Regions from separate parts of the Sphingobacterium sp. UBA5789 genome, predicted to be linked through region 2. Evidence: riboswitches for the same ligand, from Rfam matches in the RefSeq annotation. Region 2 holds a riboswitch; each other region holds the start of a gene.
The links. A riboswitch is a leader RNA that binds a small molecule or an ion and turns the genes downstream of it on or off. The one in region 2 is predicted to bind S-adenosylmethionine.
Positions count from the first base shown of each region.

Region 1: linked by a shared signal. The riboswitch ahead of B4B65_RS17565 (5-oxoprolinase) and the one ahead of B4B65_RS21195 (methylenetetrahydrofolate reductase) in region 2 are both predicted to bind S-adenosylmethionine.
Region 3: linked by a shared signal. The riboswitch ahead of B4B65_RS19925 (O-acetylhomoserine aminocarboxypropyltransferase/cysteine synthase family protein) and the one ahead of B4B65_RS21195 (methylenetetrahydrofolate reductase) in region 2 are both predicted to bind S-adenosylmethionine.
Region 4: linked by a shared signal. The riboswitch ahead of metE (5-methyltetrahydropteroyltriglutamate--homocysteine S-methyltransferase) and the one ahead of B4B65_RS21195 (methylenetetrahydrofolate reductase) in region 2 are both predicted to bind S-adenosylmethionine.

Region 1 covers NZ_DIDX01000007.1:40,156-44,371, forward strand. Annotated here, with positions in the region: gene B4B65_RS17560 (bifunctional alpha,alpha-trehalose-phosphate synthase (UDP-forming)/trehalose-phosphatase) at 1-1,608, opposite strand, end outside; SAM-I-IV-variant riboswitch at 1,897-1,990, shown strand; gene B4B65_RS17565 (5-oxoprolinase) at 2,056-2,319, shown strand; gene B4B65_RS17570 (DUF2891 domain-containing protein) at 2,571-3,668, opposite strand; gene B4B65_RS17575 (aldo/keto reductase) at 3,784-4,216, shown strand, end outside.
Region 2 covers NZ_DIDX01000008.1:47,693-51,908, forward strand. Annotated here, with positions in the region: gene B4B65_RS21180 (30S ribosomal protein S16) at 1-371, shown strand, start outside; gene rimM (ribosome maturation factor RimM) at 486-1,010, shown strand; gene B4B65_RS21190 (hypothetical protein) at 1,208-1,930, shown strand; SAM riboswitch class I at 1,998-2,103, shown strand; gene B4B65_RS21195 (methylenetetrahydrofolate reductase) at 2,212-3,168, shown strand; gene B4B65_RS21200 (outer membrane beta-barrel protein) at 3,246-3,833, opposite strand; gene B4B65_RS21205 (glutamine--tRNA ligase/YqeY domain fusion protein) at 4,032-4,216, opposite strand, start outside.
Region 3 covers NZ_DIDX01000007.1:556,014-560,229, reverse strand. Annotated here, with positions in the region: gene B4B65_RS19930 (homoserine O-acetyltransferase family protein) at 1-477, opposite strand, end outside; gene B4B65_RS19925 (O-acetylhomoserine aminocarboxypropyltransferase/cysteine synthase family protein) at 571-1,878, opposite strand; SAM riboswitch class I at 2,126-2,240, opposite strand; gene B4B65_RS19920 (2OG-Fe(II) oxygenase) at 2,492-3,193, shown strand; gene B4B65_RS19915 (Ada metal-binding domain-containing protein) at 3,193-3,441, shown strand; gene B4B65_RS19910 (PLP-dependent aminotransferase family protein) at 3,486-4,216, opposite strand, start outside.
Region 4 covers NZ_DIDX01000001.1:653,633-657,848, reverse strand. Annotated here, with positions in the region: gene B4B65_RS02870 (response regulator transcription factor) at 1-647, shown strand, start outside; gene B4B65_RS02865 (phosphatase PAP2 family protein) at 853-1,641, shown strand; SAM riboswitch class I at 1,714-1,822, shown strand; gene metE (5-methyltetrahydropteroyltriglutamate--homocysteine S-methyltransferase) at 1,901-4,213, shown strand.

The DNA.
Region 1 (4,216 bases), on a different contig from region 2:
GATAATAACGACCAGATTTTTCGGATCTTCACTGATTTGTTCGAGAATCTGATACAGTTCGCTTGTTGGGGTTGCCTTTTCAGCCTCTTTATTAAATCCGACCAGCGTACCGTCATAGTCTAATAAAATAAGACGTTTATCTGCACTTCGGTAATTTTCACACATCTGTTCTTTGATTTTGTCACCTACTTTTCGGGACAATTCCTTAACCTGCAGATCTTTAATCTCACGGAGTCTCTCCAGAAACTGATTTACCCAATGATGGATATTAAACTTACGTACATTTTCCAGCATAGACTCCATCCGCTCAGACTGTTCTTCTTCGGTCATTTCCAATGCCTGCATTAGACTTTGAGCGACACCATAGGCATCATTCGGATTCACAATCAGCGCATCCGGCAGCTCCCGCGCGGCACCTGCCATCTCACTTAATACCAATACCCCATGTTGCTCCGGATGACTGGCAATATATTCCTTACAGACCAGATTCATACCATCCCGTATAGGAGTTACCAGACATACATCTGCTGAAACATACAATGCGGATAACTCTTCCATCGGATAGGAATTGTAGAAGTATGCAATTGGTATCCAGTCTTCTGTACCATACATCGCATTCACTCTACCTACAGAACGGTCCACTTCATCCTTTAGCATCTTATACTGTGGCACCTGATCTCTGGATGGAACGACAAGCATATAGTAGACAACCTCTTTCATATAAGCCGGATATTCCTTCAGCAGATTCTCAAAAGCGTGAATACGTTCCAATATACCCTTACTGTAATCCAGACGATCTACGGACAGAATAATTTTGCGGTGTCTGAAATTATCTCTGATTGTCTCGGCCCGTTCCCGGATACTATTTTCTCTGGCCAGTTTTTCAAACTTACTGTTATCTATACCCATAGGATAAGCTTCTACAAACACTGTCCTGCCGCCGTGTTGCAAACTGTTGTCCTTATTTTTAGTTCCCAGAATGTGCGAACAGGCATCAATAAAATACTGCGAATCATTAAACGTATGAAATCCGATCAGATCCGCTCCCAGTAAACCATTCAGCAGTTCATTTCGCCAGGGAATCAGACGGAAAAGTTCATGGGAAGGAAAAGGAATATGTTGAAAGTAAGCAATGGAAATCTCATTCTTAAAAGCTCTTATCTGACTTGGGAGCAACATCAGCTGATAATCATGAATCCAGACTTCATCATTCTCCTGAATATAGCTTTTGATAATATTTGAAAATTTAACATTTACATTCAGATAAGTTTGCCAATTCGCTTCATCATATACTGCATAACTCGGGCGATAATGACAAATTGGCCATAAAACCTCATTTGAAAAACCTTCATAAAAACCTTCCAGCTCCTCCTGATCAAGAAATACAGCTACAAGATTCAATGTCCGTAACTTTTCCCTGATCTCCTCTTCTTCTGTTTCATTTTCAGGAACGATACCCGGCCATCCTATCCAGATATTTCCACCAGTATTGTAGATAGACCCTAAACCCGTGGCCAATCCTCCTTCGCTGGGCATGAAATTAAGTCCTTGATCGGTACGTTCTATTTTTATAGGAAGTCTGTTAGAAACTATGATAGTTTTACTCATTTTATTTTTTATTTTTTTGAAGCTCAAATACGATTTTGAGCAGATACATAGGTGAGAAGTTTAGGCGTATGCCAGATATACATTAAACAACAAAACCTCATTTTTGTTTATAATAATTGATTTTTAATATCAAAAAGGCCTTTTTTCTATTGGATTGATTCATTAAAAGCTACTCTTGTTCAGTCTCTTGTTTTACTGAAAAAGAATTAAAAAATCAGTTTCCCCGACAAGTCTGAAAAATATTTATGAATAAAAATTTGGATTACTAAAATAAAGTCTATAATTTTGGTAGAGTATTCAGAATTGTTCGAAACAATACCAACCGAGTGGAGTCACCACGGTGGTAAAATAATACGGGTGTCCGCCAAAATAAACGTCAATCACGACTTATTTTAAGCCCAGGTTCTGAATACGATTTATGGTTAAACGTTTTTAATTTTAAATGGTATGTCAACACCGATTCAACTTTATCAGGATTTTTTGGAAATCTTTCAAAAGTACAGCGTACAGGAATTAATAGAAGTCAACAATCAGGATATACAGGCACATGGCCGGCCGGGTTCCAGCGGAGCTTTCCGTACGGCATTATTACACGCATTTTCGTTAAGGGGATTGGATCTTTCCAGAATAGTTTCTAAAGAAGATGGATTTACTTCTATCACTATTTCAGCACTCCGGTTGGAGGATAATGTCCTTATACCTATAAATTAAAGAGAAATCTGACTAAATGTGTAGTTAAGCGCCGGTAAAGCAAAAGATCTGCAATAGCTACACACAGGCTTTAATCATTATGCTATTTACCTTTGAAAAGTACAGAGTCACGCTACTTTGTACCGAAGGTGCGGGCATATAGCAAATGCTGTACAGCGTATTCAGCAATATTTTGTACAGTCACAGCAGATGTCCGCACCTATAGCAAAGACCAGATCCGGACTTAAATCGAACAGTTCTATCTCTCTTCCTTAATCCTGATGTGATAGTGCATAGAGAGCAAATGTACCTAGCCAATGACTGCCCATATAATCATCATTTGAGATATTAGGCAGCGAGAAAGCAAGATGCTCATGTCCTACCTTTTTGAGATGGTGCAACTCAGGCAAGGCCTTTGCAATACCATTAAGACAAGTGGCACGGCTGAAATTCAAACCATCCAGATGAACCAGCTTGCCGTCTGTGCGATCTTTTACGACAGCCGGCTTTAATGAAAAATCCGCTTCAAACAATTGTGGCATAAAAGTCTTTAACCAGGTTTTATACGCGTCCTGAGGCAATATTTTACTCATTACAAGCGCCTCTTCCAGACAGGGAGACAGAAAATCAGAGCCACTTGGCTCATAGGCCAGATCACAATTCTTGTCCTGAGTATATAAGCGTTTTGCATGCTCTGCCAGTATATTTTCAAATTCTTTATTGCCTACAGCTCTTGCATAGTCCAGTGAAAGTGAAAAACCAAATGCAGAATTATCATGCTGTCCCGAACGTATAGGATAGACTAATTTAGGCAGGTAAGTTTGATATCGGTCTACCAATATATCTACTAAGGGCTGCAGATTCTGCGCCCACTGCTTGGCATCCGTATCATTCCAGCTTAGCAGCTCTTCCTGCAATTTGAATAACCAGGCCCAGCCATATGTACGCTCAAAACCGAGGTTATTTTTATCCTGAAAAAAAGCCAGCTCTATCTGTACATTTTCAGGAGTGATATGTTGCTTCAGTAACTGACGAATATGACCATCTTTATCCAGATCAGGATGTGTTTTCAAAATTTTGATAACAGACCAATATCCGTGCACAGAAGAATGCCAGTCAAAGCAGCCATAGAAGACAGGTCTTAATTGCCTAGGTGTTTTGAGATCCTGCTCACTACCTATCACCTGTCCGAGTTTATTCGGATACTCTGTAGTCAGACAGTGGAGAGGAAGATTCAGAATGCGCTGTGCCTGCTGTGCATCCAGCTGAATGCTTTTCACAGAATCCTGAGCAGCATTATTCTTATTTTCAGTTGATTGGCAAGAAAATAGCCCAAACAAAACAGGAAGGATCAAAATAATTCGGTTCATCATTTCAAAATCATAGTTTGGCTAAATATAGTCAAATTAAGCTCATAATAACAAGACAGACTTTTAATTTGAGAAAAGGACTCTTACTTTTAGGGAAAGTAAAAAAACGAACGCTATGAAATATCGGAAAATTGGAAAAAGCGATCTTCAACTATCGACTATTACTTTTGGCGCCTGGGCTGCCGGAGGATGGATGTGGGGAAGTACAGATCGTAATGAGGCTATAAAAGCGATACAAGCTGGCTTGGAAGAAGGGATGACATCTATAGATACAGCACCTATCTATGGGCAGGGCACAAGTGAAGAAATCGTTGGTGAAGCTATTAAAGGATTGTCGCGCGACAAGATTCAAATTCTGACTAAGTTCGGAATGCGCTGGGATACAGATCAGGGTGATCTTGTAGGACCCAGTAAAAACAATCAGGGACAGGATATTACAATCTATAAATACGCAGGTAAGGACAGCGTGATATACGAATGTGAGCAGTCGCTAAAAAGACTGGGAACAGATTATATTGATCTTTACCAGATTCACTGGAATGACAAAA
Region 2 (4,216 bases):
TAGATTGGATGAACAAAGGTGCTCAGCCTACTGATACTGCTCGCGCTATCCTTTCTTACAAAGGTGTATTATACAAAAAACACTTAGAAGGTGGTGTGAAAAAAGGTGCTTTCGATGCAGCAAAAGCTGAAGAACTATTCGCAGAATGGTCTAAAGAAAAAACTGCTAAAATCGATGGTAAAAAAGATAGTCTGACTTCTTCTAAAGAAGAAGCTAAGAAAGCTGCATTAGCTGCTGAAGCTAAGAAAAAAGCTGACAAAGCAGCTGCTATCGCTGCAAAAAACACTCCTGCAGTAGAAGAATCTGCTGAAGAAGTAGAAGCACCAGAAGCTACTGAAGGCGCTGAAAACACTGAAGAAACTGAAGGATAATCACATATCACGAAGTAAAAAATTAAGCCGCCCCGCAAACCGGGACGGCTTTTTTGTAAAAGATGGAATCTGATAGTCCGTCTGAATCTTTATTTTTATATTTTACGTTACATCATGACCATAGATCAGAGTTTTTATATTGGATACATCAGCAAGACAAGAGGACTGAAGGGAGAACTGCAGCTGTTTTTTGAATTTGAAGATTATCAGGATCTGGATATTGATGTACTTTTTGTGGAGATCAATAAGAAGCTTGTCCCTTACTTTGTAGAAAATATCAAGTTACAATCCAATAGTACGGCCTACCTCAATCTCGAAGATGTAGATCATATTGATAAAGCACAGCCATTGGTACACAAGAAAATGTATCTTCCTAATGATAAGATGCCAGAGCGTGATCCTGATGATTTCAGACTGACTGATCTCAAAGGCTTTCTGGTTATTGATGAGGTACATGGTGAATTGGGGGAAATCATAGAAGTTCAGGAATTGCCTCAGCAATTTATAGCAAGGGTTGATTTTAAGGGAAAGGAGCTGATGTTTCCGTTGAATGATGATCTGATACTGGGTATTGATCCTGAAGAAGAGATTATTGAAGTAGACCTGCCGGAAGGTTTGGTAGAACTATATAGCGAATAACAAAAAGCTGCTCTTTTCTGAGTAGCTTTTTCTATTTATATTCGGGAACCAAAACTGAATTGCTGCAATCCTGTATTATGAAATATATTCTTTTATTCCTCTTGCCTTTCTTCATCGGATCGTGTACCGAAACAATCCAGCTTCAACCGGGGAATTATCAAATGACATGCGGATATAAAGAGTCTGTTTATAAGGCTATGAAAAAGACCGACAGGGGAAGTGTAGGGTGTAACGTTACCTGTGAACATGAGATTTATCACCGCTCTTTTCTCGTATTGAATAAGGATAATACTTTCGTACTGGCCATCGAGGATGTCCTAATGCACGGGGATTATGAATTGGTAAAGAATGAAGTTAAGCTGAAGGACAAGGACGGTTCTGAATTAATTTTGGAGATCAAGGAACAGCGACCGGATTGTATTCAGCTTGTGGGTGTTTTTGATGAGGTCAGCAGCCGTGCAATATCAGCAAATGAGCGTCTGTATTTTAATTTTACGTTAGATAGTACCCAATCTGTTGAGACGGATAGTAAATTTACATACGAAGTCAATACATGGAGAATTGCTCCGCTGGACAGCGAATCGGATGCCGAAATCAAGACAAGATTATTGAATAATCTGGATTACGTCTGTGCATATGTTCAGCATGTACTCCATTCAGGGGTCTATCACGGATACAAAATGGACGGAATTCCTACTCCGCTGCGATATCTTGAAAATGGTATCGTACTCCGGGAATGGGATGATGTACCGCAGAGCTGGAAAGATATCTTTTATGATGAGACCGACGCATACCGAGCGTATGAGATGTTGTACGAAACATTTAAGAATACAGATGCCAACCGATATAAAAGATCGGGTCTTCTGGTTGTTTTCTATTACCTCAAAGATCTCCGGAATGCCCTCAGTGACAAACAATAAATAGAGATAAGTGACAGGTTTTACTTTTTTAATTTTGACTTTTCACTTTGAATATCGATATTAGTTACGCTTATAGTGAAAGGCAGAGGGACTAGACCCAATGAAGCCTTGGCAACCTGTCTTGGAGACAAGGTGCTACATTCTACCCCAACTAAAGAAGGGAAAGATAAGCGGAAACACCGAATACCTGGTGTCTTTCTCTACGAGCCTTCATACATTATTTTATTATTGAAATTAAAAAGTGTCAACATGAATGAACATGTTGAAGTTTGGCCGGCTAAATGAAAATTATTGACCATATTCAAAATGCCAAAGGTAAAACCTTGTTTTCCTTTGAGTTATTGCCTCCTGCGAAAGGACAGAGCATACAGAGTATATATGAAACCATGGACGAAATGATGGAATTCAAACCTCCGTTTATAGATGTTACCTACCATCGCGAAGATTACCTGTATAAAGAACATGAAAACGGACTTTTGGAAAGAGTATCCTATCGTAAACGTCCGGGAACAGTAGCAATCTGCGCTGCAATAATGAACAAATATAAGGTAGATGCTGTTCCTCATCTTATTTGTGGTGGATTTACGAAAGAGGAAACTGAAAATGCATTGATTGATCTCAACTTCCTGGGCATTGATAATGTGCTGTTGCTAAGAGGAGATGCACGCAGAGGAGATGCAAACTTTATCCCGACAGAAGGAGGACATTCTTTCGCGACAGATCTGCTGCAACAGGTGTCAAATATGAATCAAGGCAGATATCTGCATGAGGATGTCGAAACTTCAGAAAAAACCAACTTCTGTATAGGTGTTGCCGGATATCCGGAGAAGCACTTTGAAAGCCCTAACTTTAATACGGATTTCAAATTTCTAAAGAAGAAGATAGAAATGGGAGCAGAGTTTATTGTAACTCAGATGTTTTTTAATGTTCAGAAATATAAAGACTTTGTAATCAAATGCCGGGAGCATGATATTAATGTACCTATTATTCCGGGATTGAAGCCAATTACTTCCAAAAAACAATTGGTGACATTGCCTCGTGTCTTTCACCTGGATATTCCGGAAGAGCTTAGTGACGCCATTGCTGATTGTCATACTAATGCCGATGTAAAACAGGTAGGACATGAATGGCTGGTACAGCAGTGTAAGGAACTGATAGAATTTGGCGCTCCGGTGCTTCACTTCTATACCATGAGTAATCCGGGACCCACCAAAAAAATTGTGGAACAGTTGTTCTAAATTCGTTTTAAATCAACAAATCACAAGACCTGCATATTACATATACAGGCCTTGCTTGTTAAATAGGATGCTGGGGGTTAAAAGATATATTTGAGTCCGAATTTGACTCCGTTTTGAAATCCGGAATTCACACCAATATTAAAATCATTTGCTGTTTCTCCATCCTTAGGTTTCACTGCAGACCAGCCAACCAGTCCGAAAGATGCTTCTATTGAAAAATGACTGCTCAGGAAATAATCTATTCCCGGAGATAGCTGTACACCATATCCGGTGAATTTGCTGTCAGCTTTTACCCCATTTGCATCAATGGTATTTTTGCCAAAAGTCAAAGGAACTGCTGCCTGACCAAAAATCAAAAAGTTGTCCGTGATGCTCCAATATTTCCGGGCCAATGGCTGTACGATAAATGCTTCTTCTTTGCCGATAACATCAGGAACCGTTTTATCTTTCTGACCTAAATATCCTACGCCAATACCAACTGCGGTCGTTGGGGCAACGAATGTACCCACAACAGGAAGGACACTGTAATGCTGAATATTTCCGTCCGATTGAGTGGAATAACCTGCCTCGCCCATGATAAACCATTTTCCTTTGAATCCCTGAGCCTGAACAGCTGCTGTACCGATAAGTAACATTGCAATAATTGAGAATAATAACTTTTTCATAGCATATAATATTTGTTTAACTACTTCAAATCTAAGTAGCATAGGAGCTTAAAAATATGATCGGAATCAGGAATTAAAATAAGTGCAGAGACAATTTTATATTTCAGAAAATGGAAGAAAATAATGCAGACAGGCAACATAAAAAAGTCCTGTTCTTCTTTCGCAGAACAGGACTTTTTTTTAATTGTGGAGATATGCTTATCCTTTTTTGACTTCTTTTGCCCAGGAGTCTTTAAGGGTGACAGTACGGTTAAATACCAGATGATCCTTAGCGGAACGGGTATCTAATGTATAATATCCCAGTCGGATAAACTGATAGCCTCTGCCTAATTCCGCATTGGCCATATCAGGCTCTAAATAAGCTTTAGGAATAATTTTAAGAC
Region 3 (4,216 bases), on a different contig from region 2:
CGCCATAACTATCAGATGGGAAATGTCGATCTGTGCGGAAGCTGCCCATTCCAGCGCCTGCTGCCCTCCCAATGAACCGCCAATCAGGATGTTGATCTTTTGTATATCCAGATGATCGGCCAGCAACTGGTTTGCCTGTACCATATCACGTACTGTAAACTGTGGAAAGGATAAGTAATAAGGCTGATCTGTCTGTGGATTGACAGATAAAGGGCCTGAAGATCCATAGTGCGAACCCAGTGCATTGGCACAAACAATAAAATAATCGCGGGGATTGAAGAGATCGTTTTCTCCAAATAGTCCTTTCCACCAGTCAAACACATCGGAGTTTGCCGTCAGGGCATGGCATACCCAGACGACATTATCTCTATCCGCATTTAACTTTCCATAGGTATGGTAGGCAATCTGCAGATCATCGATCTGCTTGCCGTTCTCAAATACAAATGGTTCAGTATATTTAAAAGTTTTGCTACTCATTTATGCTTTATTGTATTTTCCCCGATGAAGGGGATTACATATTCTTTGAAAAATATATGCTTTGTAGCCTGTAGAACAGTCTTTAAAGCCTTATTATTTAATCTTTTCAAATGCTTGTTGAAGATCTGCTTTGATATCATCAATATGTTCGATACCAACGGATATTCTCAACAGACCCGGATATACTCCTGCACCAATCTGTGCTTCTTCGCTCAGTTGCTGATGTGTAGTAGCTGCAGGATGGATAATAAGAGATTTGGTATCTCCGACATTCGCCAGGTGGCTGATCAGTTGCAGACTGTCAATAAATTCGTTTGCTTTTTGAGGATCTCCTTTGATAGCAAAAGAAAGTACACTTCCGAATCCGTTTCTGAGGTATTTCTGTGCGTTGTTGTGATATGGAGAGCTTTTTAATCCAGGGTAGCTTACTTTCTCCACCTGTGGATGTGCTTCCAGCCATTGTGCTACTTCGAGTGCATTATCTACATGGCGTTGTACACGCAGTGATAATGTTTCGAGACCTTGTAACAATAAGAACGAATTGAATGGAGACAGGGCAGGGCCAAAGTCACGAAGACCTTCAACACGTGCTCTGATCGCAAACTGTATATTTCCAAAAGGACCATCAGGACCGAATACATCTGCGAAAACTAATCCGTGATATCCTTCAGAAGGTTCTGAAAACTGTTTGAATTTACCATTACCCCAATTGTAATTTCCTCCGTCAACGATAACGCCACCAATACTGGTACCGTGTCCGCCGATCCATTTAGTAGCTGATTCAACGACTACATGTGCTCCGTGTTCCAATGGTTTGAATAAGTAACCTCCTGCACCAAATGTATTGTCTACAATCAAAGGAATATCATATTTCTTGGCTACAGCTGCGATTTTTTCGAAATCAGGAATGTTGAAACTCGGATTACCGATGGTCTCGATATAGATAGCTTTGGTTTTGTCATCGATAAGTGATTCTATTTGTTCAGCTTCACTGTCTTGTGCAAAACGAACTTCTATACCTAATCTTTTAAAAGCAACTTTAAACTGGTTGTAAGTCCCGCCGTAAAGGTTGGATCCGGCTACAAAATTTTCACCGCTTTCGAGGATATTATTCAGTGCAATAAACTGAGCTGCCTGTCCTGATGCGACTGCCACAGCTGCTACTCCGCCTTCTAATGCAGCAATACGTTTTTCAAATACATCTGTTGTCGGATTCATGATACGGGTGTAGATATTGCCAAATTGTTTCAGGGCAAATAAGTTAGCACCATGTTCCGCATTTTCAAATACATAAGATGTTGTCTGGTAAATAGGTACTGCTCTGGATCCTGTGGTCGGATCTGCTACCTGACCTGCATGTACTTGTAGTGTTTCAAATTTTAAGTTTGTATTTTCTGACATTTCTTTGGGAGTTTAAAATTGTAATGAAATTATTGATTAAAAGAATACACTTGTTGCTGCTCACTCCTGTGTCTTAGGCGTGAGATAGCCGTGCTGAGGGATAAGAGAAAATCTTAGCAACACATCGCATTGTACATTCGCATTCGGTTGGAAAACAACACAGAATGGTATGACAAAGGATTGGTATCCTGCTTTGAGGATGTTCCGAATGATGTGAAATTGTAAAATGTAATGTTCATAGCCTTTTCATTTATATGCTCCAAAGCAACATTGCTTCGGACAGGAATTGGCACCTTTTCAAACGTTTTTTGAAGGTTGCCAGTGGGTCATTGAGCCAGTCTCTCGCCACTTCTTTATAAATCAAAACCCTACGATATAGAGAGGTAATGATTAGGTTGTCTTCCGCTGAAGACTCTGCAAATATATCTTTTGATTTTTAATCTTGCAAATAATTGCTCAAAAACTTTTAAAAACAAATGGAATAAATATACGGAATCCGCAGTTGGAGGGAAATTTTAAAACAGCAAAAAACAGCCATTAAAAGAGCAGAAAACGGATTTTTTTACTACAGGATGCTCTATATGTTTGTGCAGTAAAATCAAAGCAATAAAAGATGAAAGAAACAGGAGAATTAAACTGGAATCACATTACATCAGAGCTTCACGATAAGGGCTATGCTGTCCTTTCGGAGGTTCTTACGGATCAGGAATGTGAGGAGCTGAAAGCAAATTATTACCATCCCGATGCTTACCGGAAAACAGTAGTGATGGAGCGTTATCGATTTGGAAAAGGAGAGTATAAGTATTTTGATTATCCGCTTCCGGACCTTATTGCAAAAATCCGAAAAACGGTTTATCCGTATCTTGCAACAGTAGCTAATGCCTGGAATCGTGCATTACATATTGAGGTCGAATTTCCGGCTGAACATGAAGTGCTGATGAAGCAATGCCATGATCTCCAGCAAACTAAAGCTACTGTTCTGATTTTAAAATACGGACCTGGCGGATTCAATACGCTGCATCAGGATCTGTACGGCGAAGTTTATTTCCCTATGCAGATTCTTCTTTTTCTGAGTGAACCGGAGGTGGATTTTACGGGAGGAGAATTTGTATTGCTGCAGCAGATACCCAGAGCTCAGTCACAGGCTATTGTATTGAAACCAAAAAAGGGAGATATTCTGATTTTTACGACCAATTTCAGACCTGTGAAAGGAACAAGGGGGTATTACCGTGCTAATATGAAACATGGCGTAAGTGAGGTGCATAGTGGCGAACGCTATACATTGGGAATTATTTTTCATGATGCACTTAGCTGATGCCAATCCGCCACAGTATATATGAAGATGGAGAAGTAAGAAGTAAAATCCGGACGGCTGAAATATGCTTTGCGGGGCATGTTAAATTAAAAATATACGGTAAACTATCTTGCGGATCCGGGAAAAGGATGCTTCGTAAGAACCGGGTTTTCTTTGCTTCTGAGAAAGAGGCACTGTTATCCGGATACCGACCCTGTGGTCATTGTATGAGAAACGAGTTTGTCAAATGGAAAAATAGAGAAACCTGATAATTTTAAGATAGTTGGACTGCAAATGTGTAAGTATTCAACTGTCAGCTTATAATTTTGGAGATGGCCATTTCGATTGTATCTATGACTTCTTCTATTTCAGTTTGATTTAAGGAGGCAAAACCGAAACGGAATGCATTCCATTCTTCGTTTATGACTTTTATTTTTATACCGTTTCGGAGTAACATTTCATGAAGTTGGCGGACAGGAATCTTTTTATCCATTTGAACCCACATGGCCATTCCACCACCGGGCAGACTAAGTGAGACATAGGGACTTGTTTTTTTTGTAATAAGATCATACAGATGGTCTCTTCTCAGGTGATATGCTTTCTTTGCTTTTGTAATATAACGCTTGAGTTCTCCTTCTTGAATAAGGGAAGCCAGCGCATCCTGCATAAACATATCGCCTCCAACATCTATGGATTTTCGGAAATCTGCGGCCTGATTGATAAAATTGCCCGGAGCAATCATAAAACCTATGCGTATGGAGGGTGCGAGTATCTTAGAAAATGATCCGATATAGATCACTCTTCCTTCATGATTGGCACTTGCAAGTGGAAGATAGGGTGCGGAATCATAATGATAATCGTAGTCGTAATCATCTTCGATAATTACAAAATTATAGTGTTTAGCCAGCTCCAGTAAGCGCATTCTTCTTTCAGTACTTAAAGTGACTGTTGTCGGATAATGGTGGTGAGGAATAACATATACGAAATGAATAGTTTGCTGTGTACAAATATGTGCTATCGCATCGATATCCAGCCCGTACTTAT
Region 4 (4,216 bases), on a different contig from region 2:
GTGAGCTTCTAAAAGATTATCTGGAACTGAAAGGTAAATTCGATGTCACACTTTGTCAGGATGGAGAGGAAGCACTTGTTGCCTTCCATAAAGACCAGTACGATTTGTGTATTCTGGATGTCATGATGCCTAAAAAGGATGGATTTTCTCTTGGAAAAGATATCCGTAAAACCAACACGACAGTGCCTGTCATATATGCTACTGCTAAAGGAATGATGGAAGATAAAACGCAGGCCTTTGAACTGGGCGGTGATGATTACATCACTAAACCATTTCGGGTAGAAGAACTTTTACTTCGCATCAATGCTCTTCTGAAAAGAAGTTCCAGAGATAAAGAAGAAGAGACTGCGGATAAGTTTGAAATTGGAGATTACTTCTTTGATTACACCAGCCAGCAGATTTCATACAAAGGCCAACAACAGAAACTGTCAACAAAAGAAGCTGAATTATTACGTTTACTTTGTCTGAAGAAAAATGATGTTCTGACCCGCGAAGAAGCGCTTTTAAAAATATGGCACGATGACAATTACTTCACAGGAAGAAGCATGGATGTATTCCTGAGTAAACTCCGTAAATATCTGCGTGAAGATCCAAGTGTAGAGATCGTCAATGTACACGGTAAAGGCTACAAACTCCTCGTTAGCTAACACTATCATAACAAAAAACTAACAAATAATTATTATCTCTTAATTTTGTAAATTCAAGAGATAATAATTATCTTTACAGCGCAAAACACACACTAATTTCATCTTCATTACAGGATAACAATCTGATGAATGAAGACCTGTTAAGTTTTTACATATACGTTTCAGTCATCCTGGTGATTGATATCACACTTACAAACGAATTCCTATGACATTAATGCGCTCTGTCATTACTTTTCTTATCCTATTTGTCTGCTTTGGCCATGTGCTGTCGGCACAACAAGATACAACCAAACAATTCAGCGATACCCTGCAAAATACAACGCTCAAAAAAAACTTTTGGAGACAAATCCCCTATAAAGAAATTGCGATACCTGCCGGATTATTAACGTACGGCATTATTTCCCGGGAAAGCCATTTCCTTATTCATCAGGATAACGATATTAACAATGTTTTGCGAAAAAATATAGACGGGAAATTTACTGTTGATGATTTTAGCCAGTATACACCGTTACTTAGCATTTATGTATTGGACCTGGCAGGCATAAAAGCCCGCCACAATCTGAAAGAGCGACTGTTTGTTTCGGGTGTATCCCATGCCATTATGGCCACGACTGTGTACACTATCAAAAGCACTGGAAACGTCTGGCGTCCTGACAACTCCGCGAATAATTCTTTTCCTTCGGGGCATGCTGCTACAGCATTTGCCGGAGCTGAATTATTATGGCAGGAATATAAACACCAATCTATCTGGTATGGTATTGCAGGATATACGGTAGCTGCCGGAACTGGATTTTTCAGAATGTACAACAATAAGCACTGGTTTTCAGATGTCGTTATGGGAGCAGGTATAGGCATGCTAAGTACCAAGATTGGTTATTGGCTGCTCCCTCTTGTGGACAAACATTTGCAACATAACCCCTCTTCTTCTGTTACGGTAGTAACTCCGTTTTACAATGGAAAACAAGCCGGACTGTCTGCAAGCGTCCAATTCTGATCAACAGCATACTATTACGACGATTTATTAAAATATTTTTGGGATTTAGAAACCTAATCCCGATATTACCTTCGCTTATAGAGAAAGGCCGAGGGACTAGACCCGAAGAAGCCTTAGCAACCTGTCACTTGACAAGGTGCTAAATTCTACACCGCTTGGAAACAGGAGGGAAAGATAAGCCGAAGTCACTGCATCTGGTGTCCTTCCTCTTTAGCATAGTAGTTTTATGGAGTTTAAAAATTAAACAACAATCATTTTTATGTTATTAACTAACAATTTAGGCTACCCTCGTGTGGGCGCATTCCGCGAATTGAAAAAAGCCAATGAAGCCTATTGGGCAAAAAAGATTAGTGCTGAGGAATTATTAGATGCAGCAAAACAAATCCGTGAAGGAAACTGGAAAACTCAAAAAGATGCAGGTATCGACCTTATTCCTTCTAATGATTTCTCTTTCTATGACCAAGTGTTAGACCTGTCTTTGACAGTAGGTGCTATTCCAGCCCGTTACAATTCGTTATTGAATAAAATCGATCGCAATTACAATCTGGACCTTTATTTTGCAATGGCTCGTGGCTTTCAGCAAGAAGGTGTAGACGTAACAGCAATGGAAATGACCAAGTGGTTTGATACCAACTACCACTATATTGTTCCGGAATTTACAAAGAATCAGGAATTCAAACTGACTTCTGAAAAATTCTTAAATGAATACAATGAAGCTAAAGCATCAGGCATTGAGACCAAGCCGGTATTAATAGGCCCTATCACTTACCTGTTATTAGGAAAAGAGAAAGAAGCAGGATTTGACCGTATCGATCTTATCGAAAACCTGATCCCGGTATACGAAGAGATTTTGGGTAGACTTGCAGAAGCAGGTGCACAATATGTACAGATTGACGAGCCTTTCCTTGCTTTAGACATTGACAGCAAAACACGTGCTTTATATCAGAATGTATTTGAAAAACTATCCGCAGCAGCTAAAGGTATTAAACTTATTGTAGCGACTTATTTCGAAGCGCTTCGTGATAACGAAGAAACTGCTGTAAATCTTCCTGTACATGCTCTACACTTAGATCTTGTACGTGGAGAAAATCAACTGGATACTGTTTTAGCAAAAGTTCCAACTTCTTTGACACTTTCATTAGGTGTTGTAGAAGGTCGTAATATCTGGAAAAATGATTATGAGAAATCATCAAGTCAGATCAAAAAAGCTGTTGATACATTAGGCAAAGACCGCGTATGGATTGCACCTTCCAGTTCATTGCTACATGTTCCGTTTGATTTGGATAATGAAGACAACGAAGAATCTTTACCTAAAGAAGTTAAAAACTGGCTTGCATTTGCTAAACAAAAACTAGCAGAAGTAAAAGACCTTGCTATTCTTGCTGAAGGTGAAGTAGACGCTAAAACAGCTGAACGTTTTGAAGCAAATAAAGCTGCTGCTGAAAGCCGCCGTACTTCTCCACTTATTCATAAACCGGAAGTAAAAGAACGTACTGCAAACATTACAGATGATGATGCAACACGTACTTCTCCTTTTGCAAACCGTAAAGCTGCACAACAGGCTAAATTTAACTTACCTGCATTTGCAACGACTACAATCGGTTCTTTCCCGCAAACGAAAGATGTTCGTAAATGGAGAGCAGACCTGAAAAAAGGAAGCATCTCACAAGAACAATATGACAAAGAAATCGCTGAAGAGACAGAGCGCACTATCCGTCTTCAGGAGCAATTAGATATCGACGTACTGGTACATGGAGAATTTGAGCGTAATGACATGGTTGAATACTTCGGAGAGCAATTGGCCGGATATGCATTCACTAAAAACGGATGGGTTCAGTCTTACGGTTCACGTTGTGTGAAACCTCCGGTTATCTATGGCGACGTATACCGTCCTGCAGATATGACAGTACGCTGGTCTGCGTATGCACAGTCTCTGACCAACCGTCCTGTAAAAGGAATGTTGACGGGTCCTGTTACAATCTTACAATGGTCATTTGTTCGTAATGATCAACCACGTTCAACAACAACATACCAAATTGCATTAGCAATTCTGGATGAAGTACAGGCATTGGAAAGATCAGGAATCAAAATTATTCAGATCGACGAGCCGGCTATCCGCGAAGGATTACCATTGCGTAAGGCTGATCAACAGGATTACCTGAACTGGGCAGTACGTGCATTCCGCGTGTCTTCATCTAACGTAGATGATGATACACAGATCCACACACACATGTGTTACTCCGAATTCAATGACATTATTGAAGATATCGCAGCAATGGATGCTGACGTAATTACGATTGAAACGTCACGTTCACAAATGGAATTACTGGATGCATTTGCAGGTGATTTCAAATACCCTAACGATATCGGACCTGGTGTATACGACATCCACTCTCCTCGTGTACCCAGTACAGATGAGATGGTCAACTTATTGCGCAAAGCGAAGGCTGTAGTTCCTGCAGAACAACTTTGGGTAAACCCTGACTGTGGATTGAAAACCCGTGCATGGCCGGAAACCAAAGCAGCTTTAGAAGCTATGGTTGAAGCCGCTAAAATCCTTAGAGCTGAATAACCT